One region of the Geobacillus lituanicus genome, then DNA from elsewhere that is predicted to be linked to it. Evidence: a T-box and tRNA genes for the amino acid it is inferred to sense, from the RefSeq annotation. Region 1 holds a T-box; the other regions hold tRNA genes.
What was found. The T-box of region 1 lies ahead of pheS (phenylalanine--tRNA ligase subunit alpha). A T-box ahead of a tRNA ligase gene usually reads a tRNA of that ligase, here a tRNA-Phe.
Positions count from the first base shown of each region.

Region 2: it encodes a tRNA-Phe, which carries the amino acid that the T-box ahead of pheS (phenylalanine--tRNA ligase subunit alpha) is inferred to sense. The anticodon was not compared.
Region 3: it encodes a tRNA-Phe, which carries the amino acid that the T-box ahead of pheS (phenylalanine--tRNA ligase subunit alpha) is inferred to sense. The anticodon was not compared.

Region 1 is NZ_CP194773.1:2,845,495-2,855,451, reverse strand. Features, by position in the region: gene thrS (threonine--tRNA ligase) at 1-1,032, shown strand, start outside; ribosomal protein L20 leader region at 1,247-1,378, shown strand; gene infC (translation initiation factor IF-3) at 1,374-1,952, shown strand; gene rpmI (50S ribosomal protein L35) at 1,966-2,166, shown strand; gene rplT (50S ribosomal protein L20) at 2,192-2,551, shown strand; gene ACR1UW_RS14615 (DUF1294 domain-containing protein) at 2,660-2,911, shown strand; gene ACR1UW_RS14610 (dUTP diphosphatase) at 2,927-3,412, shown strand; gene ACR1UW_RS14605 (M42 family metallopeptidase) at 3,505-4,593, shown strand; gene sspI (small acid-soluble spore protein SspI) at 4,622-4,831, opposite strand; gene msrA (peptide-methionine (S)-S-oxide reductase MsrA) at 5,101-5,625, shown strand; gene ACR1UW_RS14590 (TrmH family RNA methyltransferase) at 5,622-6,374, shown strand; T-box leader at 6,461-6,696, shown strand; gene pheS (phenylalanine--tRNA ligase subunit alpha) at 6,738-7,772, shown strand; gene pheT (phenylalanine--tRNA ligase subunit beta) at 7,794-9,957, shown strand, end outside.
Region 2 is NZ_CP194773.1:3,023,225-3,033,181, reverse strand. Features, by position in the region: rRNA gene ACR1UW_RS15545 (23S ribosomal RNA) at 1-2,151, shown strand, start outside; tRNA gene ACR1UW_RS15540 (tRNA-Asn) at 2,391-2,465, shown strand; tRNA gene ACR1UW_RS15535 (tRNA-Ser) at 2,470-2,560, shown strand; tRNA gene ACR1UW_RS15530 (tRNA-Glu) at 2,575-2,646, shown strand; tRNA gene ACR1UW_RS15525 (tRNA-Val) at 2,656-2,731, shown strand; tRNA gene ACR1UW_RS15520 (tRNA-Met) at 2,890-2,966, shown strand; tRNA gene ACR1UW_RS15515 (tRNA-Asp) at 2,971-3,046, shown strand; tRNA gene ACR1UW_RS15510 (tRNA-Phe) at 3,181-3,256, shown strand; tRNA gene ACR1UW_RS15505 (tRNA-Thr) at 3,429-3,504, shown strand; tRNA gene ACR1UW_RS15500 (tRNA-Tyr) at 3,511-3,595, shown strand; tRNA gene ACR1UW_RS15495 (tRNA-Trp) at 3,603-3,676, shown strand; tRNA gene ACR1UW_RS15490 (tRNA-His) at 3,694-3,766, shown strand; tRNA gene ACR1UW_RS15485 (tRNA-Gln) at 3,784-3,858, shown strand; tRNA gene ACR1UW_RS15480 (tRNA-Gly) at 3,864-3,935, shown strand; tRNA gene ACR1UW_RS15475 (tRNA-Cys) at 3,945-4,018, shown strand; tRNA gene ACR1UW_RS15470 (tRNA-Leu) at 4,080-4,164, shown strand; gene ACR1UW_RS15465 (IS630 family transposase) at 4,262-4,726, shown strand; gene ACR1UW_RS15460 (IS66-like element ISBst12 family transposase) at 4,927-6,375, shown strand; gene ACR1UW_RS15455 (DUF6176 family protein) at 6,652-6,996, shown strand; partial or broken gene ACR1UW_RS15450 (IS4 family transposase) at 7,040-8,174, opposite strand; partial or broken gene ACR1UW_RS15445 (Mu transposase domain-containing protein) at 8,280-8,595, shown strand; gene ACR1UW_RS15440 (ExeA family protein) at 8,588-9,394, shown strand.
Region 3 is NZ_CP194773.1:878,475-888,431, reverse strand. Features, by position in the region: gene ACR1UW_RS04475 (B3/B4 domain-containing protein) at 1-161, shown strand, start outside; tRNA gene ACR1UW_RS04470 (tRNA-Glu) at 427-498, opposite strand; tRNA gene ACR1UW_RS04465 (tRNA-Ser) at 504-596, opposite strand; tRNA gene ACR1UW_RS04460 (tRNA-Asn) at 604-678, opposite strand; tRNA gene ACR1UW_RS04455 (tRNA-Ile) at 1,366-1,442, opposite strand; tRNA gene ACR1UW_RS04450 (tRNA-Gly) at 1,449-1,519, opposite strand; tRNA gene ACR1UW_RS04445 (tRNA-His) at 1,843-1,915, opposite strand; tRNA gene ACR1UW_RS04440 (tRNA-Thr) at 1,924-1,999, opposite strand; tRNA gene ACR1UW_RS04435 (tRNA-Ser) at 2,560-2,650, opposite strand; tRNA gene ACR1UW_RS04430 (tRNA-Ile) at 2,668-2,744, opposite strand; tRNA gene ACR1UW_RS04425 (tRNA-Met) at 2,750-2,826, opposite strand; tRNA gene ACR1UW_RS04420 (tRNA-Ala) at 2,842-2,917, opposite strand; tRNA gene ACR1UW_RS04415 (tRNA-Pro) at 2,926-2,999, opposite strand; tRNA gene ACR1UW_RS04410 (tRNA-Arg) at 3,005-3,079, opposite strand; tRNA gene ACR1UW_RS04405 (tRNA-Leu) at 3,083-3,168, opposite strand; tRNA gene ACR1UW_RS04400 (tRNA-Gly) at 3,176-3,250, opposite strand; tRNA gene ACR1UW_RS04395 (tRNA-Lys) at 3,258-3,331, opposite strand; tRNA gene ACR1UW_RS04390 (tRNA-Thr) at 3,633-3,705, opposite strand; tRNA gene ACR1UW_RS04385 (tRNA-Phe) at 3,870-3,945, opposite strand; tRNA gene ACR1UW_RS04380 (tRNA-Asp) at 4,222-4,297, opposite strand; tRNA gene ACR1UW_RS04375 (tRNA-Met) at 4,302-4,378, opposite strand; tRNA gene ACR1UW_RS04370 (tRNA-Val) at 4,551-4,626, opposite strand; rRNA gene rrf (5S ribosomal RNA) at 4,636-4,752, opposite strand; rRNA gene ACR1UW_RS04360 (23S ribosomal RNA) at 4,869-7,796, opposite strand; rRNA gene ACR1UW_RS04355 (16S ribosomal RNA) at 8,389-9,947, opposite strand.

The DNA.
Region 1 (9,957 bases):
GAGCTGTACAAAACGTCAGGACACTGGGACCATTACAAAGAAAACATGTTCCCACCGATGGAAATGGACAATGAACAGCTTGTGCTGCGTCCGATGAACTGCCCGCACCATATGATGATTTACAAAAGCAAGCTGCACAGCTACCGTGAGCTGCCGATTCGCATCGCCGAACTTGGCACGATGCACCGCTACGAAATGTCCGGAGCGCTTACCGGCTTGCAGCGCGTCCGCGGCATGACGCTTAATGACGCCCATATTTTCGTGCGCCCTGACCAAATTAAAGACGAGTTTAAACGTGTCGTCAACTTGATTTTAGAAGTATACAAAGATTTCGGGCTTGACGAGTACTCGTTCCGCTTGTCATACCGCGATCCGCATGACAAAGAAAAATATTACGACGACGATGAAATGTGGGAAAAAGCGCAACGAATGCTGCGCGAAGCGATGGACGAGCTCGGTCTCGACTACTATGAGGCTGAAGGGGAAGCGGCGTTTTACGGGCCGAAGCTCGATGTGCAAGTGCGCACGGCGCTCGGCAAAGACGAAACGCTCTCAACGGTGCAGCTCGACTTCCTCTTGCCGGAACGTTTTGACCTTACGTACATCGGCGAAGACGGGAAGCCGCACCGCCCGGTTGTCATCCACCGCGGCGTCGTCTCAACGATGGAGCGGTTTGTCGCGTTCTTGATCGAAGAATACAAAGGCGCGTTCCCGACATGGCTCGCCCCGGTTCAAGTCAAGGTGATCCCGGTGTCGCCGGAGGCGCACCTCGATTACGCCTATGACGTGCAGCGGACGCTGAAAGAACGCGGCTTCCGCGTTGAAGTCGACGAGCGCGACGAAAAAATCGGCTACAAAATCCGCGAAGCGCAAATGCAAAAAATCCCGTACATGCTCGTTGTCGGCGACAAAGAGGCGGCCGAGCGAGCGGTCAACGTCCGACGCTACGGCGAAAAAGAGAGCCGGACGATGGGGCTTGATGAATTTGCCGCCTTGTTAGCGGAAGACGTGCGGGAAAAACGGGCGAAATAAGGAACGACCTATGGCGGTCCGACGCGTTTCGGACCGCTTTTTTTTCGCGCGCAGGCGGAGGCTGGAGCGCATTGTTGCGGTCAACTGAAAATTTTCTCTTGCTAACGAAGTGAGAATCCATTATAATAAAGGACGTTGTGTTTATCAAGAGCCGCTCCTTGACATGCCATCGCCAAGGTGGTATAGTGTATAAAGTGGAATGATTGCTTGTTTGTAACGAAAGCAGAAGCGCCCGCTTCTCACCTGACCGACGCCAAGAAGGCTGTTGGCAGGTTGTTACGGTTCGCCAACTTTTTGTCCGAACGTCGTGCGCGGGTGCTTTGTGCATCCGCGCTTTTTCGTTGAGAGCGGGCTCTGCCGGCAAACAAGCCAGTTGGAAAAAACCTTGGAGGTGGCTCATTATTAGCAAAGATTTCATTATCAACGAGCAAATTCGTGCCCGGGAAGTGCGCTTGATCGATCAAAACGGCGACCAACTTGGCATCAAGTCGAAGCAGGAAGCGCTCGAAATTGCGGCGAGACGCAACTTGGACCTCGTGCTTGTGGCGCCGAACGCCAAACCGCCTGTTTGCCGCATCATGGATTACGGGAAATTCCGCTTCGAGCAGCAGAAGAAAGAAAAAGAAGCGCGCAAAAAGCAAAAGGTCATCAATGTGAAAGAAGTGCGCCTCAGCCCAACGATCGAGGAGCATGACTTCAACACGAAACTGCGCAACGCGCGCAAGTTTTTGGAAAAAGGCGATAAAGTGAAAGCGACGATCCGCTTCAAAGGACGGGCGATCACCCATAAAGAAATCGGACAGCGCGTCCTTGACCGCTTCTCGGAAGCGTGCGCCGACATCGCGGTCGTCGAAACGGCGCCGAAAATGGACGGGCGCAACATGTTTCTCGTGCTCGCACCGAAAAACGACAACAAGTAAGGAGGAAACTGTGATGCCAAAAATGAAAACTCACCGCGGCTCGGCGAAACGGTTCAAAAAGACGGCGAGCGGCAAATTGAAACGCGGCCATGCGTATACGAGCCACTTGTTTGCCAATAAAACGAAAAAACAAAAACGCCAGTTGCGCAAAGCGACGCTCGTTTCGCCTGGCGATTTCAAACGCATTCGCCAAATGCTCGACAACTTGAAATAACGACCGACTATAGGAGGGAACGATTATGCCACGCGTAAAAGGTGGACCAGTGACGCGCAGACGTCGCAAAAAAGTATTGAAGCTTGCGAAAGGCTATTTCGGCGCGAAACACGCGTTATATAGAGTTGCGAACCAGCAAGTGATGAAATCGCTCATGTATGCGTATCGCGACCGCCGTCAACGGAAGCGCGATTTCCGCAAACTGTGGATCGCCCGCATCAATGCGGCGGCCCGCCAAAACGGCCTGTCGTACAGCCGTTTGATGCACGGCTTGAAATTGGCCGGCGTCGAAGTCAACCGGAAAATGCTCGCCGACTTGGCGGTCAACGACCAAGCGGCGTTTGCCCAACTCGCCGATTTGGCGAAAGCGAACTTGAATAAGTAACCATGACGGCCATCCTGACAAAGGGTGGCCGTTTTTCTTCGGCAACGAAATGGGGGGGCTTGAAAGCCGATCAGCGCTGCTGTTTTTCTGTCAAGGAAAGGGATGGATATGGTACAATACGGAATAGCGATCAATCTTCTTGCCTTTTTTATGATGGGGCTCGACAAACAAAAAGCGAAACGCCGCCGCTTTCGCATCGCCGAGCGGACGCTTTGGCTGCTGGCGTTTGCGGGCGGGGCCATCGGTGCGGCAGCTGGAATGTACACGTTTCGCCATAAAACGCGCCATTCGGCTTTTCGCTATGGGCTTCCGCTGCTGGCAGCCGCGGAGGCGTTTTTCTATTGGAACTGGATGTGGTAGAAGGGGGAAAAGAGCATGGATTGGCCTTTGCTTTACGATATGCAGCGCATGTTGGATGAGCGGATTGAAACAGAGCACGGCCTTATGCATGAGGACTTGTTCAATCGGAAAATGCTTGCGTTTCTCGTCGAACTTGGGGAGCTGGCCAATGAGACGCGCTGTTTTAAATTTTGGAGCATCAAACCGCCCGCGCCAGCCGAGCGAGTGCTTGAGGAATATGTGGACGGCTTGCATTTTTTATTGTCGCTTGGGCTGGATTGCGGGCTGTTTTATGAAAGCCGGGAGCTTCCGGCTGTCGAGCGGCCGCTTGTTGAGCAGTTTTTGGCCATCTTTCGCGCCGCCGAGCGGTTCGGGGAGACGAGAGCGCGAGGGGAATATGATGCGCTGTTTGCGGAGTATTGGCGGCTTGGCGTGGCGCTCGGTTTTTCTTCCGACGACATCGAGGCGGCGTATCGGCGGAAAAATGAAGTGAACCACAAGCGGCAAAACGAGCGCTACTGATCTTTTTTCGGGTGGCGAATGATTCATTTTGCCAATCGTCAGCCTTTTCAAGTATAATAAAAAAGTGGACAAAACCGGAAAGGGGTGCCAAGATGGTGAAGCTCGATGAAACGTTGACAATGCTGAAAGCGTTGACCGATGCGAAAGGCGTCCCCGGCAATGAGCGGGAAGCGCGCGATGTGATGAAGACATACATAGCTCCGTATGCGGATGAAGTGACAACGGATGGCCTCGGCAGCTTGATCGCCAAAAAAGAAGGGAAATCAGGCGGGCCGAAAGTGATGATCGCCGGCCATTTGGATGAAGTCGGCTTTATGGTGACGCAAATCGACGACAAAGGATTCATCCGCTTCCAAACGCTTGGCGGATGGTGGAGCCAAGTAATGCTCGCCCAGCGCGTGACGATCGTGACGAAAAAAGGCGACATCACCGGCGTCATCGGCTCAAAGCCGCCGCACATTTTGCCGCCGGAGGCGCGCAAAAAACCGGTCGACATCAAAGACATGTTCATCGACATCGGCGCGACAAGCCGCGAGGAAGCGATGGAGTGGGGCGTCCGCCCGGGCGATATGATCGTGCCGTATTTTGAATTTACGGTATTGAACAATGAAAAAATGCTGCTCGCGAAAGCATGGGACAACCGGATCGGCTGTGCGGTCGCCATCGATGTGCTCAAGCAGTTAAAAGGCGTCGACCACCCGAACACCGTATACGGCGTCGGCACGGTGCAAGAGGAAGTCGGCTTGCGCGGTGCGCGCACAGCGGCCCAGTTCATTCAGCCGGATATCGCGTTTGCTGTTGATGTCGGCATTGCCGGCGATACACCGGGCGTGTCGGAAAAAGAAGCGATGGGCAAACTCGGCGCCGGCCCGCACATCGTCCTGTACGACGCGACGATGGTGTCGCACCGCGGCTTGCGCGAATTCGTCATCGAAGTGGCGGAAGAGATGAACATTCCGTACCATTTTGATGCCATGCCGGGCGGCGGTACGGATGCGGGAGCAATTCACTTAACCGGTATCGGCGTTCCGTCGCTCACGATCGCCATTCCGACGCGCTACATCCACTCGCACGCCGCCATTTTGCATCGCGACGATTATGAAAACACGGTCAAGCTGCTTGTCGAAGTAATCAAACGGCTTGAAGCCGACAAAGTGAAACAACTGACGTTTGACGAATAAAAACACCGGCCGATTCGGCCGGTGTTCGTCATTGTTTAACCGCCTGCTCGAGCGTGGTGAGCATCATGTCTTTTTGCTGTTCATTGGCGTGCGTCCAAATGGCTTCAAAGAGGACGCCGAGGCCGGGCAAATATTTTTCCTCGCCACGCTGGATCGCGTCCTCGATTGTATTCTCGAGCTGTTCTTTCGAGTTGTTGGCGACGTTGTGCATAATGGCTTTCCGCAAGTTCAAATCCATTTGTCTCACCTCATTGGCCGTATTGTACACCGTTATCGTTTGCCAATGGCGGCGGATTTATACATGGAGCGGCTCTCGTATATGGTATAATAGAGGAAAAACTAGACCGAAATGAAACGACAGCTTGACTCAGTGACATGAGCGGCCGGCGTGCGGAACGGAACGAGCCTGGCTTTGTGAAGGAACTTGGCTTTGGTCGTGAAAGATGACAACGGCACACATTTTGTTATAATCAAATGAAGAAACTTGACGAATGAGGTGACGACACAATGGAAAAAGCGACATTCGCCGGCGGCTGCTTTTGGTGCATGGTGACGCCGTTTGAGGAGCTTGACGGCATTTACGGCATCGTCTCCGGCTATACGGGCGGGCATGTCGAAAACCCAACATACGAGCAAGTGAAAACCGGCACGACCGGCCATTACGAAGCGGTGCAAATCACGTTTGACCCGGACGTCTTTCCGTATGAGCGGCTGTTGGAGCTGTATTGGTGTCAAATCGACCCGACCGATGACGGCGGCCAGTTTCACGACCGCGGGCCGCAATACCGGACGGCGATTTTTTACCATAACGAAAAACAGCGCCAGCTCGCCGAGCAGTCAAAGCGGGCGCTCGAGGAAAGCGGACGCTTCTCGAAGCCGATTGTAACGAAAATTTTGCCGGCGACGACGTTTTACCCGGCGGAAGAGTATCATCAAAACTACCATAAGAAAAATCCGGAGCATTACAAGCAAGACCGCGCCGCGTCCGGGCGCGACGAGTTTATCGCCAAACATTGGGGGACGAAACGGTGAAGCGGATCGAATCGCCGAAAAATGCGCGCGTCAAACAATGGAAAAAGCTGCTGACCAAAAAAGGGCGCGATGAGACCGGATTGTTTTTGCTTGAAGGGTTTCATCTTGTCGAAGAGGCTGTAAAAAGCCGAGCGCCGCTTGTTGAGCTGATGGTGGACGAGCGGACAGCCATCCCGCCCGGCTGGGACGTCAGCGTCCCGGTTGTGATCGTGACCGAAGCGGTGATGAAGGCGATCAGCAGCACGGAGACGCCGCAAGGCATCGCCGCGGTGTGCCGACAGCTGCCGGCCGAGCTTGAAGGCGTGAAGACCGCCTTGCTCATTGACGCCGTGCAAGACCCGGGCAATCTCGGGACGATGATTCGCACCGCCGATGCCGCCGGGATCGATGCTGTCATCCTTGGCGAAGGGTGCGCCGATGTGTACAATCCGAAAGTCGTGCGGGCGACGCAAGGGTCGCTGTTTCATCTTCCGGTTGTCAAAGGCGATTTGGCGCAATGGATCGCGCGTTTCAAGGAGCAGGGCATTCCGGTGTACGGAACGGCCTTGGAGAATGCCGTTGATTACCGCACCGTTCCGCCTTCGTCTTCCTTCGCCTTGCTCGTCGGCAATGAAGGAAGCGGCGTCCGGCGCGAATGGCTCGAGATGACGACGGAAACCATCTACATCCCGATTTACGGCCAAGCCGAGTCGCTGAATGTCGCCGTCGCGGCCGGAATTTTGCTTTATTCCTTGCAGGCGGTGCGGTAAACGATGAGCTGCGCAAAGAAATTTCGGCCTGACCTTGCCTTTGCCGTTTTCTTTGCGTATAATAAATAGCGACATTTTCCATACGGACAACAACGATGACGGAGAAAAGTAGCTTGCTGCTCGCCATCCAGGGAGAAAACGCCGGAGACTGGGAGCGTTTTTATGGCCGACGCAAGTGAAGTTCACCTCCCGAGTTGGCACCGGGACCATCCCAAAAGGGGATGTAAAGGTGTTCCGGCTTTCGGCCGTTATCGCAATGAAGCGAACAGCACATTTGTGCTGTTAACAAGGGTGGTACCGCGAGCAACAACTCGTCCCTTACCGGGGGGCGGGTTTTTTATTTTGGATAGAGGAGGGACTCAAGTGAAAGAACGGCTGTACGAGCTGAAGCAAGAAGCGCTTCGCCGAATCGATGAGGCGAAAGACGTCAAAGCACTGAATGACGTGCGCGTCGCTTACTTGGGCAAAAAAGGGCCGATCACCGAAGTGCTGCGCGGCATGGGGGCATTGCCGCCGGAAGAGCGCCCGAAACTCGGCGCGCTGGCCAATGAAGTGAGAGCGGCGATTCAGCAGGCGCTCGAGGCGAAACAAGCGAAACTGGAACAGGAGGAAGTCGAGCGGAAGCTGGCCGCCGAAGCGATCGATGTGACGCTGCCGGGACGACCTGTGAGTCTTGGCAATCCCCATCCGCTGACACGCGTCATTGAAGAAATTGAAGATTTGTTTATCGGCATGGGCTATACGGTCGCCGAAGGGCCGGAAGTCGAGACCGACTATTACAACTTTGAGGCGCTCAATTTGCCAAAAGGCCACCCGGCCCGCGATATGCAAGATTCGTTTTACATCACGGAGGAGATTTTGCTTCGCACCCACACATCGCCGATGCAGGCGCGGACGATGGAAAAACACCGCGGGCGCGGCCCGGTGAAAATCATTTGTCCGGGCAAAGTGTACCGCCGCGATACGGACGATGCGACGCATTCGCACCAGTTTACGCAAATTGAAGGATTGGTTGTGGACCGGAACATCCGGATGAGCGATTTGAAAGGGACGCTGCGCGAATTTGCCCGCAAGCTGTTCGGGGAAGGGCGCGACATCCGCTTCCGGCCGAGCTTTTTCCCGTTCACCGAGCCGTCGGTCGAAGTCGATGTGTCCTGCTTCCGATGCGAAGGGCGGGGCTGCGGCGTCTGCAAAGGCACCGGCTGGATCGAAATTTTAGGAGCCGGCATGGTGCATCCGAACGTGCTTGAGATGGCCGGCTTTGATTCGAAAACGTACACCGGCTTTGCGTTCGGCATGGGGCCGGAGCGGATCGCGATGCTGAAGTACGGCATTGACGACATCCGTCATTTCTATCAAAACGATCTACGTTTCTTGCGGCAATTTTTGCGTGTGTAACAGAAAAAGGAGGGGTTTTCCATGCTCGTGTCTTACCGTTGGCTGAGCGAGTACGTCGATTTGACGGGGGTCACCGCCGCGGAACTCGCTGATCGCATCACGAAAAGCGGCATTGAAGTCGAGCGGGTTGAGGCGCTCGACCGCGGGATGAACGGCGTCGTCATCGGCCATGTGCTCGAGTGCGAGCCGCACCCGAATGCGGATAAACTGCGGAAGTGCCTCGTTGACCTTGGCGAAGGCGAGCCGGTGCAAATCATTTGCGGCGCCCCGAACGTCGCCAAAGGGCAAAAGGTCGCCGTCGCCAAAGTCGGGGCGGTGCTGCCGGGCAATTTCAAAATCAAACGGGCGAAGCTGCGCGGGGAAGAATCGAACGGAATGATTTGTTCGCTCCAAGAGCTCGGCGTCGAAACGAAAGTCGTGCCGAAAGAGTATGCAGACGGCATTTTCGTCTTTCCGAGCGATGCGCCGGTCGGCGCCGATGCACTGGAATGGCTCGGCTTGCACGATGAAGTGCTCGAACTGTCTTTGACGCCCAATCGCGCCGACTGTTTAAGCATGATCGGCGTCGCCTATGAAGTCGCGGCCATTCTCGGACGTGAAGTAAAGCTGCCGAAAGCGGCGGTCAAAGAAACGAACGAAAACGTTCACGACTACATTTCCGTCCGCGTCGAGGCGCCGGAAGACAACCCGCTGTACGCCGGGCGGATCGTGAAAAACGTCCGGATCGGCCCGTCGCCGCTTTGGATGCAAGCGCGCTTGATGGCAGCCGGCATTCGCCCGCACAACAACGTCGTCGACATTACGAACTACATTTTGCTTGAGTATGGCCAACCGCTTCATGCGTTTGACTACGACCGCCTCGGTTCGCAGGAAATTGTCGTCCGCCGCGCAAAGGCAGCCGAAACGATTGTCACGCTCGATGATGTCGAACGGAAGCTGACCGAAGACCACCTTGTCATCACGAACGGCCGCGAGCCGGTCGCCTTAGCCGGGGTGATGGGCGGGGCGAATTCGGAAGTGCGCGATGACACGAAAACCGTGTTTATTGAAGCGGCGTACTTTACAAGCCCGGTCATCCGCCAGGCGGTAAAAGACCACGGGCTGCGCAGCGAAGCGAGCACTCGGTTTGAAAAAGGCATCGATCCGGCGCGGACGAAAGAAGCACTCGAGCGCGCCGCCGCCCTGATGGCCGAATACGCCGGCGGCGAGGTCGTCGGCGGCGTCGTGGAAGCGAGCGTGTGGCGTGAGGAGCCGGTGGCGGTGACGGTCACGCTCGAACGCATCAACGGTGTCCTCGGCACGGCGATGTCGAAAGAGGAAGTGGCCGTGATTCTTTCGAATTTGCAATTTCCGTTCACAGAAGACAACGGAACGTTTACGATCGATGTCCCGTCGCGTCGGCGCGACATTGCGATTGAAGAAGACATCATCGAGGAAGTGGCGCGCTTGTATGGCTACGACCGTCTGCCGGCGACGCTGCCGGTGGCGGAGGCGAAGCCGGGCGGACTCACGCCGCATCAGGCGAAGCGCCGCCGCGTCCGCCGCTATTTGGAAGGGGCGGGCTTGTTCCAAGCCATCACGTATTCGCTCACGAGCCCGGACAAAGCGGCGCGCTTTGCGCTTGAGACGGCCGAATTGGTCCGCTTGGCGCTGCCGATGAGCGAAGAGCGGAGCGTTTTGCGGCAAAGCTTAATTCCGCATCTGCTTGAAGCGGCGAGCTACAACCGCGCCCGCCAAGTCGAGAACGTCGCCTTGTACGAAATCGGCTCTGTCTACTTGTCCAAAGGAGAAGGCGTCCAACCAGCGGAAAAAGAGCGCCTCGCCGGCGTTCTCACCGGCTTATGGCACGCCCATTTATGGCAAGGAGAGAAAAAGGCCGTTGATTTTTACGTTGCCAAAGGCATTTTGGACGGCTTGTTCGACTTGTTTGGACTCGCCGCCCGCATCGAGTACAAGCCGGCCAAGCGCGCCGATTTGCATCCGGGACGGACGGCGGAGATTGCGCTTGACGGCAAGGTGATCGGCTTTGTCGGCCAGCTCCATCCGGCCGTGCAAAAAGAGTACGATTTAAAAGAAACGTACGTGTTCGAGCTCGCCTTGACCGATCTGTTGAACGCCGAAAGCGAAGCGATCCGCTACGAGCCGATTCCGCGCTTCCCGTCGGTCGTGCGCGACATCGCCTTGG
Region 2 (9,957 bases), 180 kb from region 1:
CCGAACCCACGCACGTTGAAAAGTGCGGGGATGAGGTGTGGGTAGGGGTGAAATGCCAATCGAACTTGGAGATAGCTGGTTCTCCCCGAAATAGCTTTAGGGCTAGCCTCGGGATGGAGAGTGTTGGAGGTAGAGCACTGATTGGGCTAGGGGCCCTCATCGGGTTACCGAACCCAGTCAAACTCCGAATGCCAACGACTTATGCCCGGGAGTCAGACTGCGAGTGATAAGATCCGTGGTCGAGAGGGAAACAGCCCAGATCGCCAGCTAAGGCCCCAAAGTGCACGTTCAGTGGAAAAGGATGTGGAGTTGCAAAGACAACCAGGATGTTGGCTTAGAAGCAGCCACCATTTAAAGAGTGCGTAATAGCTCACTGGTCGAGTGACTCTGCGCCGAAAATGTACCGGGGCTAAACGTGCCGCCGAAGCTGCGGGATGACCGTTGGTCATCGGTAGGGGAGCGTTCTAAGGGCGTTGAAGCCAGACCGGAAGGACTGGTGGAGCGCTTAGAAGTGAGAATGCCGGTATGAGTAGCGAAAACAGAGGTGAGAATCCTCTGCGCCGAAAGCCTAAGGGTTCCTGAGGAAGGTTCGTCCGCTCAGGGTTAGTCGGGACCTAAGCCGAGGCCGAAAGGCGTAGGTGATGGACAACAGGTTGAGATTCCTGTACCACCTCCTTCCCGTTTGAGCGATGGGGGGACGCAGGAGGATAGGGCGAGCAGGCGGCTGGAAGAGCCTGTCCAAGCCGCAAGGCTGATCCGTAGGCAAATCCGCGGATTGTAAGGCCAAGCGGTGATGGCGACGGAGTCATCCGGAAGTCCCCGATTTCACACTGCCAAGAAAAGCCTCTAGCGAGGGAAGAGGTGCCCGTACCGCAAACCGACACAGGTAGGCGAGGAGAGAATCCTAAGGCGCGCGGGAGAACTCTCGTTAAGGAACTCGGCAAAATGACCCCGTAACTTCGGGAGAAGGGGTGCTCGTTTGGGTGAAGAGCCCGAACGAGCCGCAGTGAAAAGGCCCAAGCGACTGTTTATCAAAAACACAGGTCTCTGCGAAGCCGAAAGGCGACGTATAGGGGCTGACACCTGCCCGGTGCTGGAAGGTTAAGGGGAGCGCTTAGCGGAAGCGAAGGTGCGAACCGAAGCCCCAGTAAACGGCGGCCGTAACTATAACGGTCCTAAGGTAGCGAAATTCCTTGTCGGGTAAGTTCCGACCCGCACGAAAGGTGTAACGACTTGGGCGCTGTCTCAACGAGAGACCCGGTGAAATTATACTACCTGTGAAGATGCAGGTTACCCGCGACAGGACGGAAAGACCCCGTGGAGCTTTACTGCAGCCTGATATGGAATTTTGGTATCGCTTGTACAGGATAGGTGGGAGCCTGGGAAGCCGGAGCGCCAGCTTCGGTGGAGGCGGCGGTGGGATACCACCCTGGCGATATTGAAATTCTAACCCGCACCCCTTAGCGGGGTGGGAGACAGTGTCAGGTGGGCAGTTTGACTGGGGCGGTCGCCTCCCAAAAGGTAACGGAGGCGCCCAAAGGTTCCCTCAGAATGGTTGGAAATCATTCGGAGAGTGCAAAGGCACAAGGGAGCTTGACTGCGAGACGGACAGGTCGAGCAGGGACGAAAGTCGGGCTTAGTGATCCGGTGGTTCCGCATGGAAGGGCCATCGCTCAACGGATAAAAGCTACCCCGGGGATAACAGGCTGATCTCCCCCAAGAGTCCACATCGACGGGGAGGTTTGGCACCTCGATGTCGGCTCATCGCATCCTGGGGCTGTAGTCGGTCCCAAGGGTTGGGCTGTTCGCCCATTAAAGCGGTACGCGAGCTGGGTTCAGAACGTCGTGAGACAGTTCGGTCCCTATCCGTCGCGGGCGCAGGAAATTTGAGAGGAGCTGTCCTTAGTACGAGAGGACCGGGATGGACGCACCGCTGGTGTACCAGTTGTCCCGCCAGGGGCACCGCTGGGTAGCTATGTGCGGACGGGATAAGCGCTGAAAGCATCTAAGCGTGAAGCCCCCCTCAAGATGAGATTTCCCACCGCGTCAGGCGGGTAAGATCCCTCGAAGATGACGAGGTCGATAGGTCCGAGGTGGAAGCGTGGCGACACGTGGAGCTGACGGATACTAATCGATCGAGGGCTTAACCTAGAAAAGCGCAGGCGAGCGGTTCGCCGCGACGGGCAAATGTTCTTCACCCGCAGGGGTGCTAGCACCCCGAGGGGGAAGGTTATTTGACCCCGAGCGGCGGCGAGCCGGAGCTAGACAATGAAAAGTGGAGGCGCCGCGGCTTCTTCCCGAAACGGTTATCTAGTTTTGAAGGAATGAAAAAAAGTCCTTGACAGCTCAACGCGAATCATTATAATAATAAATGTCTAAAGTGATGTCATTCCGCAGTAGCTCAGTGGTAGAGCAATCGGCTGTTAACCGATTGGTCGCAGGTTCGAATCCTGCCTGCGGAGCCATCGTGGAGAGCTGTCCGAGTGGTCGAAGGAGCACGATTGGAAATCGTGTAGGCGTGAATAGCGCCTCAAGGGTTCGAATCCCTTGCTCTCCGCCATGATTCATCAACATGGCCCGTTGGTCAAGTGGTTAAGACACCGCCCTTTCACGGCGGTAACACGGGTTCGAATCCCGTACGGGTCACTTCTTCGTGGAGGATTAGCTCAGCTGGGAGAGCACTTGCCTTACAAGCAAGGGGTCGGCGGTTCGATCCCGTCATCCTCCACCATTTTCAATCGTTGTGGAGTGGAGCGACGAGCCTTTGCTTCATCGAATTCACTTCGAGTTGCCTCGACGCATCTGGCATCTTTGAATCAGCTTGTAGAGGAAGAGGTAACGGATAACAACGCTAAGAACATTGTGCAAATTAATTTACTTTCCTATCGTCGCGGGGTGGAGCAGTCCGGTAGCTCGTCGGGCTCATAACCCGAAGGTCGCAGGTTCAAATCCTGCCCCCGCAACCAAATTGGTCCCGTAGTGTAGTGGTTAACATGCCTGCCTGTCACGCAGGAGATCGCGGGTTCGAGTCCCGTCGGGACCGCCATTGTTTCAAAATTATGGAAAGAGACAGCTCAGCAGTTCAGTTGGAGTTGCCTCAACGCATTCTGGCTTCCTCGAATCAGCTTGTAGAGGAAGAGACACGGTGCAGTACAAGCAAAGTAATGAAAAACTTAATATGGCTCGGTAGCTCAGTCGGTAGAGCAAAGGACTGAAAATCCTTGTGTCGGCGGTTCGATTCCGTCCCGAGCCACCATATAACATAATGTGCATCATATGTATGCCGACTTAGCTCAATTGGTAGAGACGAGCATCCGCTTCCTCGAATCGGCTGCGAGTTGTCCCGACGCATCCCGCTTCTTCGAGTTGGCTGGTAGAGGAAGGGACACAACAAATGAACAATGAGCCGCGATTTATATCATAATTATGCCGACTTAGCTCAATTGGTAGAGCAACTGAATCGTAATCAGTAGGTTGCGGGTTCAAGTCCTGCAGTCGGCACCATTCCTTGGAGGGGTAGCGAAGTGGCTAAACGCGGCGGACTGTAAATCCGCTCCCTTTGGGTTCGGCGGTTCGAATCCGTCCCCCTCCACCATGATTGAAGGGGCATAGTTTAATGGTAGAACAGAGGTCTCCAAAACCTCCGGTGTGGGTTCGATTCCTACTGCCCCTGCCATTTTGATTATCATTATGGCGACTATGGCGAAGTGGTTAACGCACCAGATTGTGGCTCTGGCATGCGTGGGTTCGATTCCCACTAGTCGCCCTTCACTTTTACAGCGTTGGGGTATAGCCAAGCGGTAAGGCAACGGACTTTGACTCCGTGATGCGTTGGTTCGAATCCAGCTACCCCAGCCAATGATGCGGAAGTAGTTCAGTGGTAGAACACCACCTTGCCAAGGTGGGGGTCGCGGGTTCGAGTCCCGTCTTCCGCTCTCGATCAAGGCGGCATAGCCAAGTGGTAAGGCAGAGGTCTGCAAAACCTTTACCCCCGGTTCGAATCCGGGTGCCGCCTCCATCTAATGAATATAAAAAGTGTTGACAGACATGAAGTAATGTGATAAAATAATGCATGTCGCGCCGATGTGGCGGAATTGGCAGACGCGCACGACTCAAAATCGTGTGGGGTAGCCCCCCGTGTGGGTTCGACTCCCACCATCGGCATCGAAAATAGGGAGAAGGTTTTAGAGACAAGGGGTTTCACGTAAGTGGAATCCCTTGTTTTTTATTTACCGAATACGATTCGAGAAAAGAAAATCGTGTGCGTACAATCGTGTTCGGTGAGGTGAAATGGAAAGTGCCTACGTGCGGCCATCATGCCCACGTTTCTGTATTTGGGGCGTTGAATGTGCTCAATGGGGACACCGTTCTTCATCGAGCAGTCGCTGCGAATGCGACGACGTTTTTGGATTTTTTAAAGATCTTGAAGATCCGTTATCCAGACCAGCTGATCGTGCTCGTGCTCGACAATGCCCGCATCCACCATGCCAAAATGGTGAGAGATTTCTTGCGCCAAGAAGGGGAATCGTTTCACTTGATCTTTTTACCTCCTTATTCCCCACAGCTGAATCCCATCGAACGCTTGTGGAAATGGCTCAAGGATGCGGTCATTGCCAATGTGTTTCACAAAGATCAAATGGATATTGACCAAGCCATTGCCCGGTTTATGGAATATATAGATCAACAACCGGAAGAGGTGCTTCGACGCTTGGGGTGTGCAGCGTGATGCAAAGGTTAACTTTTCAAGGTGCATTTATATAGTTAAGTGTAAAATTATAGAAGGAATTATATAGATAGGAAGCGAAATAGAGTAGAAAGATAAGGTGAAAAACGAAGTAACTATTCAGCCACATCATAAAGTGAGCTGAATATTTTCTTCTTTCCTTGTCTATGATGTGAATACTGATAGACAAGGAGGTGAATCGCATGTTGACGGTACAACAAGCTGTATTTACAGTTGAGAGCTTAATCGGCAAAGTTCAACAACAAAAACAGCTCATTCATCAACTCATTCAAGAAAATGAACATTTGCGTCACGAAAACAAACAACTACGCAAAGAAAATGAACAACTGAAGTACCGTGTTCAAGAGCTGGAAGCACGCACGAAAAAAAACAGCTCCAATAGCCATTTGCCCCCATCTTCTGACCGTTTTGAGAAAAAGCGTTCCTCCCGCGAGCCGTCTGGCAAAAAGCCTGGTGGGCAAGAGGGACATGAGGGGAAGACGCTCCGTCAAGTGGAACATCCACATCATCGTGTCGTCCACCGTGTGCATACGTGTCAAGGATGTGGAGCTTCTTTGTGTGAAGTCAAACCGTTCAAAGTCGATATCCGTCAAGTGTTTGATGTCCCTCGTGTGGCGATCGAGGTGACACAACATGAACGTGAAGTGAAATCGTGTCCACATTGTCGATGCGTGCAACAAGCCGAATTCCCATCCCATGTCACGAATCATGTGCAATACGGTCCACGGCTCACGGCGCTCGTTGTTTATTTACATCATATCCAATTGATCCCGTACAAGCGTTTAAGTGATACAATCGAAGCGTTATATCAACACTCGATTAGTACAGGAACCCTTGCCAATATGGTGAAACGAGGACGCGAAGCGCTGGAATCAAATATGGACATCATCGAAGACGCCTTACTTGAATCCAACATCCTGCATGTCGATGAAACGAGTTTGCGCATCAATGGGAAACTCGCATGGGTGCATGTCGCGTGTACATCGAGATATACATACTTGGCTCCTCACGCTTCTCGTGGAAAAAAAGCGACCGATGATATCGGGATTCTTCCCCGATATGAAGGGACGATGATGCACGATGCGTTCGGTACATATCCGAAATACACACATGCCACCCATGCCCTTTGTCACGCCCATCATTTGCGTGAGTTAAAAGGATTCATCGAACAAGGGCATACGTGGGCGATGCGCATGACCACGTTTCTGTTAGCCGCCAAGCAAGCCGTCGAAGCCCATCACGGTGCACTTTCCGAAGAAGAAGCGAGACGGTGGGAACGAGTGTATGATCGCATCCTAGAAAGAGCACAACACCGATTAGAAACGATGACGCCTCTTCCGAAAAAAGCACTCGCTTTTGTTCGACGCCTTCAAAAACGAAAGGAAGAAGCGCTGCGTTTCTTACGTGAAGTACATGTTCCCTTTGACAACAACCAAGCCGAACGCGATCTTCGCATGGTCAAAGTCAAAGAGAACATTTCGGGTACGTTTCGCGAAGAAACATTCGCGCAGTCGTTTTGCATCGCAAGAAGCATCGTTTCCACACTGACGAAACACGAAAAAAACGTGTGGGATTCGTTATGTCTTCTGTTGGCAGGCGAAACGATCGATCGAGTTCTTTCCGCTACCTAGGGCATTTTCTATGACCGAAATGCCCTATTTGTGCTGGGCTTTTTTATACACTAGCACTGGGGTGAATAGTTACAAAACGAACGTCTAAGCAAGGGATGCTGCTCGATGTAGTATGCTATATCATTTTTCTGTTAGTTGTCTGGCATGTGGCGCACGGTCACATTGATGACTATTATGCGACGCTTATCTCCACCGTTTTCGGCATGGCATACAAGATATACTGCTTTCTTTCTATATTTTGAAGCTCATCAATAAATAGAAAGGTGGAAGCATGAGATGAAAGTAGAATTAAGCAAATTTCGCGTAAAGGAAGGAAAATCGAAGCGGGTGGATGAATGGATGGAATTATTAAACACACATATGAACGAGGTGCTGTTGACGCTCAAAGATGAAAAAATGCATGTCGAAGCGATCTTCCGCGAGCGAAATGAGGAAGGAGAGTTTCTTTACTGGTTCTCTGTTCAGGGAGAAGGCGGGATTTCCGTAGAAGAGTCCGAACACGAAATTGATAAAAAACATTTGGCGTTCTGGTATGAGTGTATTGATGAGGAATATAACGAACCTGTGATCACGACAGAAGTAGTGATGATTCCAGAGCATATTCGTAAGGCGATGGAGTAAGCAAGTTTGAGAAGTTAATCATGAATCTAATCACGAGTGTTGATTATCCAAAATTATACATACGCCTTCCATCAATTTGGGCATACTCAAACAAAGCAGCGGCCCTCCCCGATTTCCAATCGAGAGGAAGCTGCCCAGAGAAAAAACGGCGAACAAACGAAATGAAGGAAAGAGAGCGGTTCGTCCGTTTTTTGGTTTGATCATACAGCCATCGCAACAGCACATACGCGATGAATGCCGCAAACAGTTGGTTGTATACCGCATTTTCCGTCGTGCCAAACAAGGTCGGGACATTCAGAATATTGCTTCACCCAACGGAAAAAGACCTCAACAGTCCAACGTTGTTGGTACATGTCGGCAATGGTTTCCGCAGACGCATGGAAGAGGTTCGTCACGACCCGAATGTCGCGGCCATTCGCATCTCGAAAGATCACCACCCGGTGACGTTTGGTGGAGCGGTATTGTTTCGTTCCCAACTGGCACGTGAAGTCGGCTTGAACCGATGAGGATGTGCTGGAAAGGCGGTTCAAGCTTTTTTTCTGATGAAGTTCGATGTTGTCCTTCATCCGAATGACAAACAGCTGATGCTGCTCTACAAATCGATCGAGGCGTTCGATTTTGACATACGCCCGGTCTTCCACCAGCACTTGTTGAGCGTTCGTCAACTGTTCTCCCACTGGGCCATCGTGACGCAGTCCGGTCGTTTCCACCATGTCTGCCGGCAACGAGGATTCCGGCGAATACGCGACGTGCAGCTTCACTCCGGCGCGTTCGCCGTGATACGGTGCCCATGGCAGGCGGTTTTTCCCGACCGTGACGGTCGTCGAATCCACCACCCGAAGCGGTTTGGGAAACCGAAGCGAACGGCGGGTTTGGCGGTTGCACTTGGAAATGATCAACGCCAACAAGCGTTTCATGATGTCATAGGGAACTTCTTTCGCTTTCTTGGATACTGTGGAATAATGGAATCGCGGCAATCCATACAGAGGCCCCACATCGGCTCCGTGGCGAAAGCTTTTCCATTGATGCATGGCGGCCAGCAGGAAGAAGTGAATCAACTCGCGCAACGTAAAGGTTCGAGACGAATCACGATACCCAACCGCTTCGGCAATCAGTTGAATCTCTTCATCCGAAACAAGTTTTTGCATCAAATTCGGGAGTGTGGTATGCTTGTTCATAGAGAGCACCTCCTGGGTTTGTTTGTGTCGCTACTCACATTCTACAGGAAAGGTGCTCTTTTTTCTATACCCTTTGGATTTTATTGGATAATCAACACGCCTGATCCACTGTTGGAGCTGAATCCGCCGAAATCGCTTGACGAGTTGAACGAGCGTTTTTGGAAGTGGCTTGAAGAGGAGTATCATCAAGGTGAAAGCCGATGGCACGATCACCCTGAATAAACAGCTATACGAAGTGCCGCCTCGGTTCATTGGGCAATCGATTGAGCTCCGCTATGACGAACGAGGCGTCTATGTGTACGAAGATGGCAAACGGGTGGCGGAAGCCATTCGGGTGCGTTTGGAGGACAATGCCTATGTAAAACGCCATCGGTCCCCGTTTGCGGCGATTCCGGCGAAGGAGGGAGAACACGGTGTATAAATCGTTTTACCCCCTTTCGCGGGAGCCGTTTGCGAAAGAAACAGACCCGTCCGAGGCGTATCAAGGGGCGTCATTTCAGGAAGCGTTGCGGGCGCTGGAGTACGTGAAACGAACCCGGGGGATCGGGCTGTTGATCGGAGAGCCGGGGGCGGGCAAGACGTTCGCCCTTCGGGCGCTGAAAGAGTCATTGAATCCATCATTGTATCATGTCGTCTACTTTCCGTTATCCACCGGAGGCGTGATGGATTTTTACCGTGGACTGGCCTTGGGATTAGGAGAGGAACCGAAGTACCGCAAGGTAGACCTCTTCCGCCAAATCCAGCAGGCGATCGAGCGATTGTATCATGAACGGCGGATCACGCCGGTGTTCATTTTGGATGAGATGCATTTAGCGAAGGATGCATTTTTACAGGACATCGCGATCTTATTCAACTTTGAGATGGATTCGACCAACCCATTTGTCTTGATTTTGGCCGGGCTGCCCCATTTACAGGGGAAGCTGCGGCTCAATCAGCACCGCCCTCTCGACCAGCGGATCATCATGCGATACCGGATGGGGCCGCTGGAGAAGGAAGAGGTGGCGGGCTACATCGAACATCGGATGAAACAGGCCGGGGCGAAGCATCCGATCTTCACCCCATCGGCGTTAGAGGCGATTGCCCTGCAGTCGCGGGGATGGCCTCGGGTGATCAACACGTTGGCCACGACGTGCCTGTTATACGGGTATCAGCTGAAAAAGGACGCCATTGACGAAGAAATGGTGCGCATGGCCGCAGAGGAAAATGGGGTATTAGCATGAAAGGGGCCGGATCGGCCTCTTTTGTGCTTTCTCTTTTCCATAGGTCCATCAGGCGCGCTGGAAATCTTCATCTGAAAGAGCGTGCAAACGTTCCGAAAGAATGTGCAAAATCCGGAACAATCCGCAAAAATTTTGCACATTATTTCCGAATCCGTCCGAAATAATTTGAAAAAGGGATTCTGAAATAATGTGCTAATTTACAAACAAGCGAAAGAAATGTTCCTTGCCTCTTGCCAACAAGTAAATTTTACAACTGTCGAAACAATTAGAAGGAGTGCATAAATCAATCCCCTTCTAAGGCATTGACCTTGTAATTACTTCAATGACTAACGTAAGAACAGCTAAAACGATGGTCATTAAAGTTGAACTGAATAATACTTTTCTACTGAAAACAGTAAATTTTTGGTTTCTAATGAACTTTTGATAAGCAAAATAGACGAGAATACCCAATATAATTGAGGCAATCCAACTTATTAAGCCTACTTGTGTAACCAATTTTCGCCAATCGAAAACCCAAAAGTATAGAATGGCGAAATGAATGGCTACTAAGGGTATCGTTATGA
Region 3 (9,957 bases), 1.3 Mb from region 1:
CTGAGCGCACGGCGGTAACGAGAGAGACAAAAAACGCCCTGCAAATCGTTTATTTCCTTCCGTCGATGAGCGAAGACGCCGCCCGCCACCAACTTCAAGCCATTCAAACAATGTTTGTTCAAATTCATGGCGGCGAGGCCGACGCGCAATTGCTGTCATAAACTACGGAAATGCTGTCTGCCATCAGCTTCCCGCCGGGAAGCTTCCTTTATCCAAGCGGTGCGGTCGATGGCTGGCAGCTTGAAAAACAAAACAAAAAACGCAATGCCCCGTTCGCTGACGAAACGAAACACTGCGTTGTCCCCAACCCTTAATATACATTGGCTATTATAACAAAAAAGAGCCTAGACAGCAAGAAAAAAACGCAAAAATCGACAAAAAAAGATTGCAGAAAAAGGCACCAGGTTGTCTGGTGCCACTAACCAGTGACCCGTACGGGATTCGAACCCGTGTTACCGCCGTGAAAGGGCGGTGTCTTAACCACTTGACCAACGGGCCGCTTATGGCGGAGAAGGCGGGATTTGAACCCGCGCGCCGCAAAACTGCGACCTAACGGTTTAGCAAACCGTCCCCTTCAGCCACTTGGGTACTTCTCCAAAGAAATGGCTCCGCAAGTAGGATTCGAACCTACGACCTACCGGTTAACAGCCGGTTGCTCTACCGCTGAGCTATTGCGGAATGATGAGCAAGAAGCCTAGCACAAAACTTATCCTGTCCCTTCCTCTGCCAGCAAATTCAAGGAAGCCAAATGCGTCGGGACAACTCGAAGCATATTCGACGATGCACCTGCTCGTCGCTGAGCTATTGCGGAATGATGAGCAAGAAGCCTAGCCCAATACTTGCCCTGTCCCTTCCTCTGCCAGCAAATTCAAGGAAGCTAGATGCGTCGGGACAACTCGAAGCATATTCGACGATGCACCTGCTCGTCGCTGAGCTATTGCGGAATGATGAGCAAGAAACCTAGCCCAATACTTGCCCTGTCCCTTCCTCTGCCAGCAAATTCAAGGAAGCTAGATGCGTCGGGACAACTCGAAGCATATTCGACGATGCACCTGCTCGTCGCTGAGCTATTGCGGAATGATGAGTAAGAAACCTAGCCCAATACTTGCCCTGTCCCTTCCTCTGCCAGCAAATTCAAGGAAGCTAGATGCGTCGGGACAACTCGAAGCATATTCGACGATGCACCTGCTCGTCGCTGAGCTATTGCGGAATGATGAGTAAGAAACCTAGCCCAATACTTGTCCTGTCCCTTCCTCTACTAGCGAATGCAAGGAAGCAAAATGCATCGAGGCAAGCGGAACCATGCACGCACAAGAACGTTCATTAAGTATTATAACGAATCATCTGACAATATGCAATGGAAAATGGTGGGCCTAAGTGGACTTGAACCACCGACCTCACGCTTATCAGGCGTGCGCTCTGACCAGCTGAGCTATAGGCCCCTCAAAAGCGGGTGATGGGAATCGAACCCACGACATCAGCTTGGAAGGCTGAGGTTTTACCACTAAACTACACCCGCATAATATTTGGCTTAACATCCGCCACGCTGCTTCCATGCCCCTTCCTCTACCAGCTGATTCACAGAAGCCAGATGCGTCGGGGCAACTCGAAGCAGATTCGATGATGCAGATGCTCGTGGCTGAGGTTTTACCACTAAACTACACCCGCATATCATTTAGTTGAACATCCGCCACGCTGCTTCCATGCCCCTTCCTCTACCAGCTGGTTCACAGAAGCCAGATGCGTCGGGGCAACTCGAAGCCAATTCGATGATGCAGATGCTCGTGGCTGCGGTTTTACCACTAAACTACACCTGCATATAAAATTTTAAAGAAGAAAAAGGGCGACTAGTGGGAATCGAACCCACGCATGCCAGAGCCACAATCTGGTGCGTTAACCACTTCGCCATAGCCGCCATATTTCTGGTGCCGGCTGCAGGACTTGAACCCGCAACCTACTGATTACAAGTCAGTTGCTCTACCAATTGAGCTAAGCCGGCACATTTAACATGAGTTACTGGCTCATATGATCTGCTTGGTTGTGCCTCTTCCTCTACAAGCTGATTCGAGGAAGCTAGGTGCGTCGAGGCAACTCGAAGCCAATTCAATGATGCCGACGCTCGTCTCTACCAATTGAGCTAAGCCGGCACATTTAACATGAGTTACTGGCTCATATGATCCGCTCTCGGTTGTGCCTCTTCCTCTGCAAGCTGATTCGAGGAAGCTGAGTGCGTCGAGGCAACTCGAAGCCAATTCAATGATGCCGACGCTCGTCTCTACCAATTGAGCTAAGCCGGCACATTTAACATGAACTTGAATGTGAACTACCCGCCACCTACGCTTCGCTTAGAGGTGGAGGCTTCAAGCGACTTGTGCGTGTTCGCCGAACGGTAAGCCACACACAAGAACCCTTTACGCTTCCCTTCGTTCCGAAGGTGTCCGTTCTAGCCATATTCTATCCTATTCGTTGGCTAACGCCAACCGATATTCATCTCCCACTCACTGGGTTACACCCTTCGCGTTCCTTGAGGTGGGAGACTTCTTTCGGAAATCCGTTAAATGGCGGAGGAGGAGGGATTCGAACCCCCGCGCGCCTTGCGGCGCCTCTCGGTTTTCAAGACCGACCCCTTCAACCACTTGGGTACTCCTCCAAAAAGAAACTTAGCAATGGTGGACCTTGTAGGACTCGAACCTACGACCGGACGGTTATGAGCCGTCTGCTCTAACCAGCTGAGCTAAAGGTCCGATAATGGTGGCGGTGGAGGGGATCGAACCCCCGACCTCACGGGTATGAACCGTACGCTCTAGCCAGCTGAGCTACACCGCCAAATCAAAATATTAGTGGTGGAGCCTATCGGGATCGAACCGATGACCTCCTGCTTGCAAAGCAGGCGCTCTCCCAGCTGAGCTAAGGCCCCATGGAAAATCGGGAAGACAGGATTTGAACCTGCGACCTCACGGACCCGAACCGTGTGCTCTACCAAGCTGAGCTACTTCCCGATGAACGCGCTCGAGAGGATTCGAACCCCTAACCTTCTGATCCGTAGTCAGAATGCTCTATCCAATTGAGCTACGAGCGCACGTGCCGAGGGCCGGACTCGAACCGGCACGGTAGTTACCTACCCCAGGATTTTAAGTCCTGTGCGTCTGCCAATTCCGCCACCCCGGCGGGCGAGTGGAGCGGAAGACGGGGTTCGAACCCGCGACCCCCACCTTGGCAAGGTGGTGTTCTACCGCTGAACTACTTCCGCAAAACGATGAGCCATGGAGGACTCGAACCTCCGACCCTCTGATTAAAAGTCAGAATGCTCTACCTACTGAGCTAATGGCTCATGGTTAGGATAACACTCTAAGCTTCATTTCACTCTACCTGCCCCTTCCTCTACAAGCTTATTCGAAGAAGTCAAGTGCGTCGGGGCAACTCGCAGCGAACTCGAAGATGCAACGCTCGTTACTGAGCTAATGGCTCATGGTTAGGATAACACTCTAAGCTTCATTTCACTCTACCTGCCTCTTCCTCTCCCAGCTTATTCGAGGAAGCAAGTGTGTCGAGGCAACTCGAAGCCTATTCGAAGATGTATCGCTCGTTTCTGAGCTCATGTTTCGCTAGTTGAATTTTTTCAAAATGGAAGATGCCGGCTGCAGGACTTGAACCCGCAACCTACTGATTACAAGTCAGTTGCTCTACCAATTGAGCTAAGCCGGCACGTTTAACATGAGTTACTGGCTCATATGATCTGCTCGGTTGTGCCTCTTCCTCTACAAGCTGATTCGAGGAAGCTAGGTTCGTCGAGGCAACTCGCAGCCAATTCGATGATGCCGATGCTCGTCTCTACCAATTGAGCTAAGCCGGCATAATTTATAGTTTGATGGTGGCTCGGGACGGAATCGAACCGCCGACACAAGGATTTTCAGTCCTTTGCTCTACCGACTGAGCTACCGAGCCATATATTATTTTTTAACTCGCTCGTTGAATTGCTCTGTGCCTCTTCCTCTACCAGCTGATTCAAAGACGCTCGATGCGTCGAGGCAACTCGAAGCGAATTCGATGAAGCGGATGCTCGTCTCTACCGACTGAGCTACCGAGCCATATTAAGTTTTACGTTGCTTTGCTTGTACTGCACTGTGTCTCTTCTTCTGCAAGGTGATTCGAGGAAGGCAAATGCGTTGAGGCAACTCCGACTGAGCTGCTGAGTTGTCTCTTTTCATAATTTTGAAACAATGGCGGTCCCGACGGGACTCGAACCCGCGATCTCCTGCGTGACAGGCAGGCATGTTAACCACTACACTACGGGACCAATTTGGTTGCGGGGGCAGGATTTGAACCTGCGACCTTCGGGTTATGAGCCCGACGAGCTACCGGACTGCTCCACCCCGCGACGATAGGAAATGATTCAGTTTCGATCATGCTCTGAGTAAATTTTTCGTTGCCCCTTCCTCTACTAACTGATTCGAGGAAGCCAAATGCGTCGGGGCAACTCGAAGCGGTTTCGAGGAAGCAAAGGCTTGTTGCTCCACCCCGCGACGATAAGAATACACAATTGGTGTAAGTGGTGGAGGATGACGGGATCGAACCGCCGACCCCTTGCTTGTAAGGCAAGTGCTCTCCCAGCTGAGCTAATCCTCCACATGTTTTGCCTAGCAGCGACCTACTCTTGCAGGGGCGCTGGCCCCAACTACCATCGGCGCTGGAGGGCTTAACTTCCGTGTTCGGGATGGGAACGGGTGTTTCCCCTCCGCTATCACCACTAGGCAATAATGGACAAGTCTTATTATAAGGAAAGTTAGGTTCTTGTCAAGAACTTTTTCATTCCTTCAAAACTAGATAACCGTTTCGGGAAGAAGCCGCGGCGCCTCCACTTTTCTTGTTAGGTTAAGCCCTCGATCGATTAGTATCCGTCAGCTCCACGTGTCGCCACGCTTCCACCTCGGACCTATCGACCTCGTCATCTTCGAGGGATCTTACCCGCCTGACGCGGTGGGAAATCTCATCTTGAGGGGGGCTTCACGCTTAGATGCTTTCAGCGCTTATCCCGTCCGCACATAGCTACCCAGCGGTGCCCCTGGCGGGACAACTGGTACACCAGCGGTGCGTCCATCCCGGTCCTCTCGTACTAAGGACAGCTCCTCTCAAATTTCCTGCGCCCGCGACGGATAGGGACCGAACTGTCTCACGACGTTCTGAACCCAGCTCGCGTACCGCTTTAATGGGCGAACAGCCCAACCCTTGGGACCGACTACAGCCCCAGGATGCGATGAGCCGACATCGAGGTGCCAAACCTCCCCGTCGATGTGGACTCTTGGGGGAGATCAGCCTGTTATCCCCGGGGTAGCTTTTATCCGTTGAGCGATGGCCCTTCCATGCGGAACCACCGGATCACTAAGCCCGACTTTCGTCCCTGCTCGACCTGTCCGTCTCGCAGTCAAGCTCCCTTGTGCCTTTGCACTCTCCGAATGATTTCCAACCATTCTGAGGGAACCTTTGGGCGCCTCCGTTACCTTTTGGGAGGCGACCGCCCCAGTCAAACTGCCCGCCTGACACTGTCTCCCACCCCGCTAAGGGGTGCGGGTTAGAACTTCAATACCGCCAGGGTGGTATCCCACCGCCGCCTCCACCGAAGCTGGCGCTCCGGCTTCCCAGGCTCCCACCTATCCTGTACAAGCGATACCAAAATTCCATATCAGGCTGCAGTAAAGCTCCACGGGGTCTTTCCGTCCTGTCGCGGGTAACCTGCATCTTCACAGGTAGTATAATTTCACCGGGTCTCTCGTTGAGACAGCGCCCAAGTCGTTACACCTTTCGTGCGGGTCGGAACTTACCCGACAAGGAATTTCGCTACCTTAGGACCGTTATAGTTACGGCCGCCGTTTACTGGGGCTTCGGTTCGCACCTTCGCTTCCGCTAAGCGCTCCCCTTAACCTTCCAGCACCGGGCAGGTGTCAGCCCCTATACGTCGCCTTTCGGCTTCGCAGAGACCTGTGTTTTTGATAAACAGTCGCTTGGGCCTTTTCACTGCGGCTCGTTCGGGCTCTTCACCCAAACGAGCACCCCTTCTCCCGAAGTTACGGGGTCATTTTGCCGAGTTCCTTAACGAGAGTTCTCCCGCGCGCCTTAGGATTCTCTCCTCGCCTACCTGTGTCGGTTTGCGGTACGGGCACCTCTTCCCTCGCTAGAGGCTTTTCTTGGCAGTGTGAAATCGGGGACTTCCGGATGACTCCGTCGCCATCACCGCTTGGCCTTACAATCCGCGGATTTGCCTACGGATCAGCCTTGCGGCTTGGACAGGCTCTTCCAGCCGCCTGCTCGCCCTATCCTCCTGCGTCCCCCCATCGCTCAAACGGGAAGGAGGTGGTACAGGAATCTCAACCTGTTGTCCATCACCTACGCCTTTCGGCCTCGGCTTAGGTCCCGACTAACCCTGAGCGGACGAACCTTCCTCAGGAACCCTTAGGCTTTCGGCGCAGAGGATTCTCACCTCTGTTTTCGCTACTCATACCGGCATTCTCACTTCTAAGCGCTCCACCAGTCCTTCCGGTCTGGCTTCAACGCCCTTAGAACGCTCCCCTACCGATGACCAACGGTCATCCCGCAGCTTCGGCGGCACGTTTAGCCCCGGTACATTTTCGGCGCAGAGTCACTCGACCAGTGAGCTATTACGCACTCTTTAAATGGTGGCTGCTTCTAAGCCAACATCCTGGTTGTCTCGGCAACTCCACATCCTTTTCCACTGAACGTGCACTTTGGGGCCTTAGCTGGCGATCTGGGCTGTTTCCCTCTCGACCACGGATCTTATCACTCGCAGTCTGACTCCCGGGCATAAGTCGTTGGCATTCGGAGTTTGACTGGGTTCGGTAACCCGATGAGGGCCCCTAGCCCAATCAGTGCTCTACCTCCAACACTCTCCATCCCGAGGCTAGCCCTAAAGCTATTTCGGGGAGAACCAGCTATCTCCAAGTTCGATTGGCATTTCACCCCTACCCACACCTCATCCCCGCACTTTTCAACGTGCGTGGGTTCGGGCCTCCAGCCGGTGTTACCCGGCCTTCACCCTGGACATGGGTAGATCACCTGGTTTCGGGTCGACGACGACGTACTTTTCGCCCTGTTCAGACTCGCTTTCGCTGCGGCTCCGCCTCTTCGGCTTAACCTCGCACGCCATCGTCACTCGCCGGTTCATTCTACAAAAGGCACGCCATCACGCATGAACGCGCTCTGACTACTTGTAGGCACACGGTTTCAGGTTCTCTTTCACTCCCCTTCCGGGGTGCTTTTCACCTTTCCCTCACGGTACTGGTGCACTATCGGTCACTAGGGAGTATTTAGCCTTGGGAGATGGTCCTCCCTGCTTCCGACGGGATTTCCCGTGTCCCGCCGTACTCAGGATCCGCTCGGGAGGGAACGAAGTTTCGACTACAGGGCTGTCACCTTCTCTGGCCGGCCGTTCCAGACCGGTTCGTCTACCCCGTTCCTTTCTCACTCCCACAATGAGCGGTCCTACAACCCCAAGAGGCACGCCTCTTGGTTTGGGCTGTTCCCGTTTCGCTCGCCGCTACTCAGGGAATCGCGTTTGCTTTCTTCTCCTCCGGGTACTAAGATGTTTCAGTTCCCCGGGTGTGCCCTCCATGCCCTATGGATTCAGGCATGGATACTGCCCCATTACGGACAGTGGGTTCCCCCATTCGGACATCTCCGGATCGACGCTTGCTTACAGCTCCCCGGAGCGTTTCGGCGTTTGCCCCGTCCTTCATCGGCTCCTAGTGCCAAGGCATCCACCGTGCGCCCTTTCTAGCTTAACCTACAGCGCTCTCGGCTTCTTCCTTTGCGTTTCCGGTTATCTAGTTTTCAAGGAACGAAGTAGCTCCTTTGAATTCACTTCTTTGCTGGTTTGCGTCGAGGAATCCAGCTTCTCTGAATTCACTTGTAGACACAGACGCAAACGAGACTACTTCATTGAATTCACTTCTCTGCAGTCTTGCGTCGGGGAATTCGGCTTCTCCGAATCCGCTTGTAGACGCAGACGCAAACGAAGCTACTCCCCCGAACCTGCTAGCAGACGCAGGCACAGGCGCTTTTGAAGGAATTTCTCATTCCTTCAAAACTGAACGAAGCGACTGCCTTGAGTCTGCTTCCTTGCAGCTTTGCGCCGAGGAATCCATCTTCCTTGAATCTGCTGGAAGACGCAGGCGCAAAACACATGAAGGAATTTTTCATTCCCTCAAAACCGAACGAAACGAAAGCGCAACTTGCGTTGAATCACGACTGATGTCTAGCTCCGGCCGCCATCGGCTCGCGACGCTTCGGTCCTGCTGCGGCGGCGACAGCCTCCTCGCAGGCCCTCCAGCGCGTTTCACCAATAGGCAGGCGGCCTCCGCTTTTCTTCATCCTTAGAAAGGAGGTGATCCAGCCGCACCTTCCGGTACGGCTACCTTGTTACGACTTCACCCCAATCACTTGCCCCACCTTCGGCGGCTGGCTCCCTTGCGGGTTACCTCACCGACTTCGGGTGTTGCAAGCTCTCGTGGTGTGACGGGCGGTGTGTACAAGGCCCGGGAACGTATTCACCGCGGCATGCTGATCCGCGATTACTAGCGATTCCGGCTTCATGCAGGCGAGTTGCAGCCTGCAATCCGAACTGAGAGCGGCTTTTTGGGATTCGCTCCCCCTCGCGGGTTCGCAGCCCTTTGTACCGCCCATTGTAGCACGTGTGTAGCCCAGGTCATAAGGGGCATGATGATTTGACGTCATCCCCACCTTCCTCCGACTTGTCGCCGGCAGTCCCTCTAGAGTGCCTAACTGAATGCTGGCAACTAGAGGCAAGGGTTGCGCTCGTTGCGGGACTTAACCCAACATCTCACGACACGAGCTGACGACAACCATGCACCACCTGTCACCCTGCCCCCCCGAAGGGGGAACGCCCAATCTCTTGGGTTGTCAGGGGATGTCAAGACCTGGTAAGGTTCTTCGCGTTGCTTCGAATTAAACCACATGCTCCACCGCTTGTGCGGGCCCCCGTCAATTCCTTTGAGTTTCAGCCTTGCGGCCGTACTCCCCAGGCGGAGTGCTTATCGCGTTAGCTGCAGCACTAAAGGGTGTGACCCCTCTAACACTTAGCACTCATCGTTTACGGCGTGGACTACCAGGGTATCTAATCCTGTTTGCTCCCCACGCTTTCGCGCCTCAGCGTCAGGTGCAGGCCAGAGAGCCGCCTTCGCCACTGGTGTTCCTCCACATCTCTACGCATTTCACCGCTACACGTGGAATTCCGCTCTCCTCTCCTGCCCTCAAGTCCCCCAGTTTCCAATGACCCTCCACGGTTGAGCCGTGGGCTTTCACATCAGACTTAAGAGACCGCCTGCGCGCGCTTTACGCCCAATAATTCCGGACAACGCTCGCCCCCTACGTATTACCGCGGCTGCTGGCACGTAGTTAGCCGGGGCTTTCTCGTGAGGTACCGTCACCGCGCCGCCTTCTTCAAACGGCGCTCCTTCGTCCCTCACAACAGAGCTTTACGACCCGAAGGCCTTCTTCGCTCACGCGGCGTCGCTCCGTCAGGCTTTCGCCCATTGCGGAAGATTCCCTACTGCTGCCTCCCGTAGGAGTCTGGGCCGTGTCTCAGTCCCAGTGTGGCCGGTCACCCTCTCAGGCCGGCTACGCATCGTCGCCTTGGTGAGCCGTTACCTCACCAACTAGCTAATGCGCCGCGGGCCCATCCGCAAGTGACAGCCCAAAGGCCGCCTTTCAACCGAAGACCATGCGGTCTTCGGTGTTATCCGGTATTAGCTCCGGTTTCCCGGAGTTATCCCGGTCTTGCGGGCAGGTTGCCCACGTGTTACTCACCCGTCCGCCGCTGACCAAACAAGAGCAAGCCCTCGTTCGGTCCGCTCGACTTGCATGTATTAGGCACGCCGCCAGCGTTCGTCCTGAGCCAGGATCAAACTCTCCAAAGAAAGTTGATTG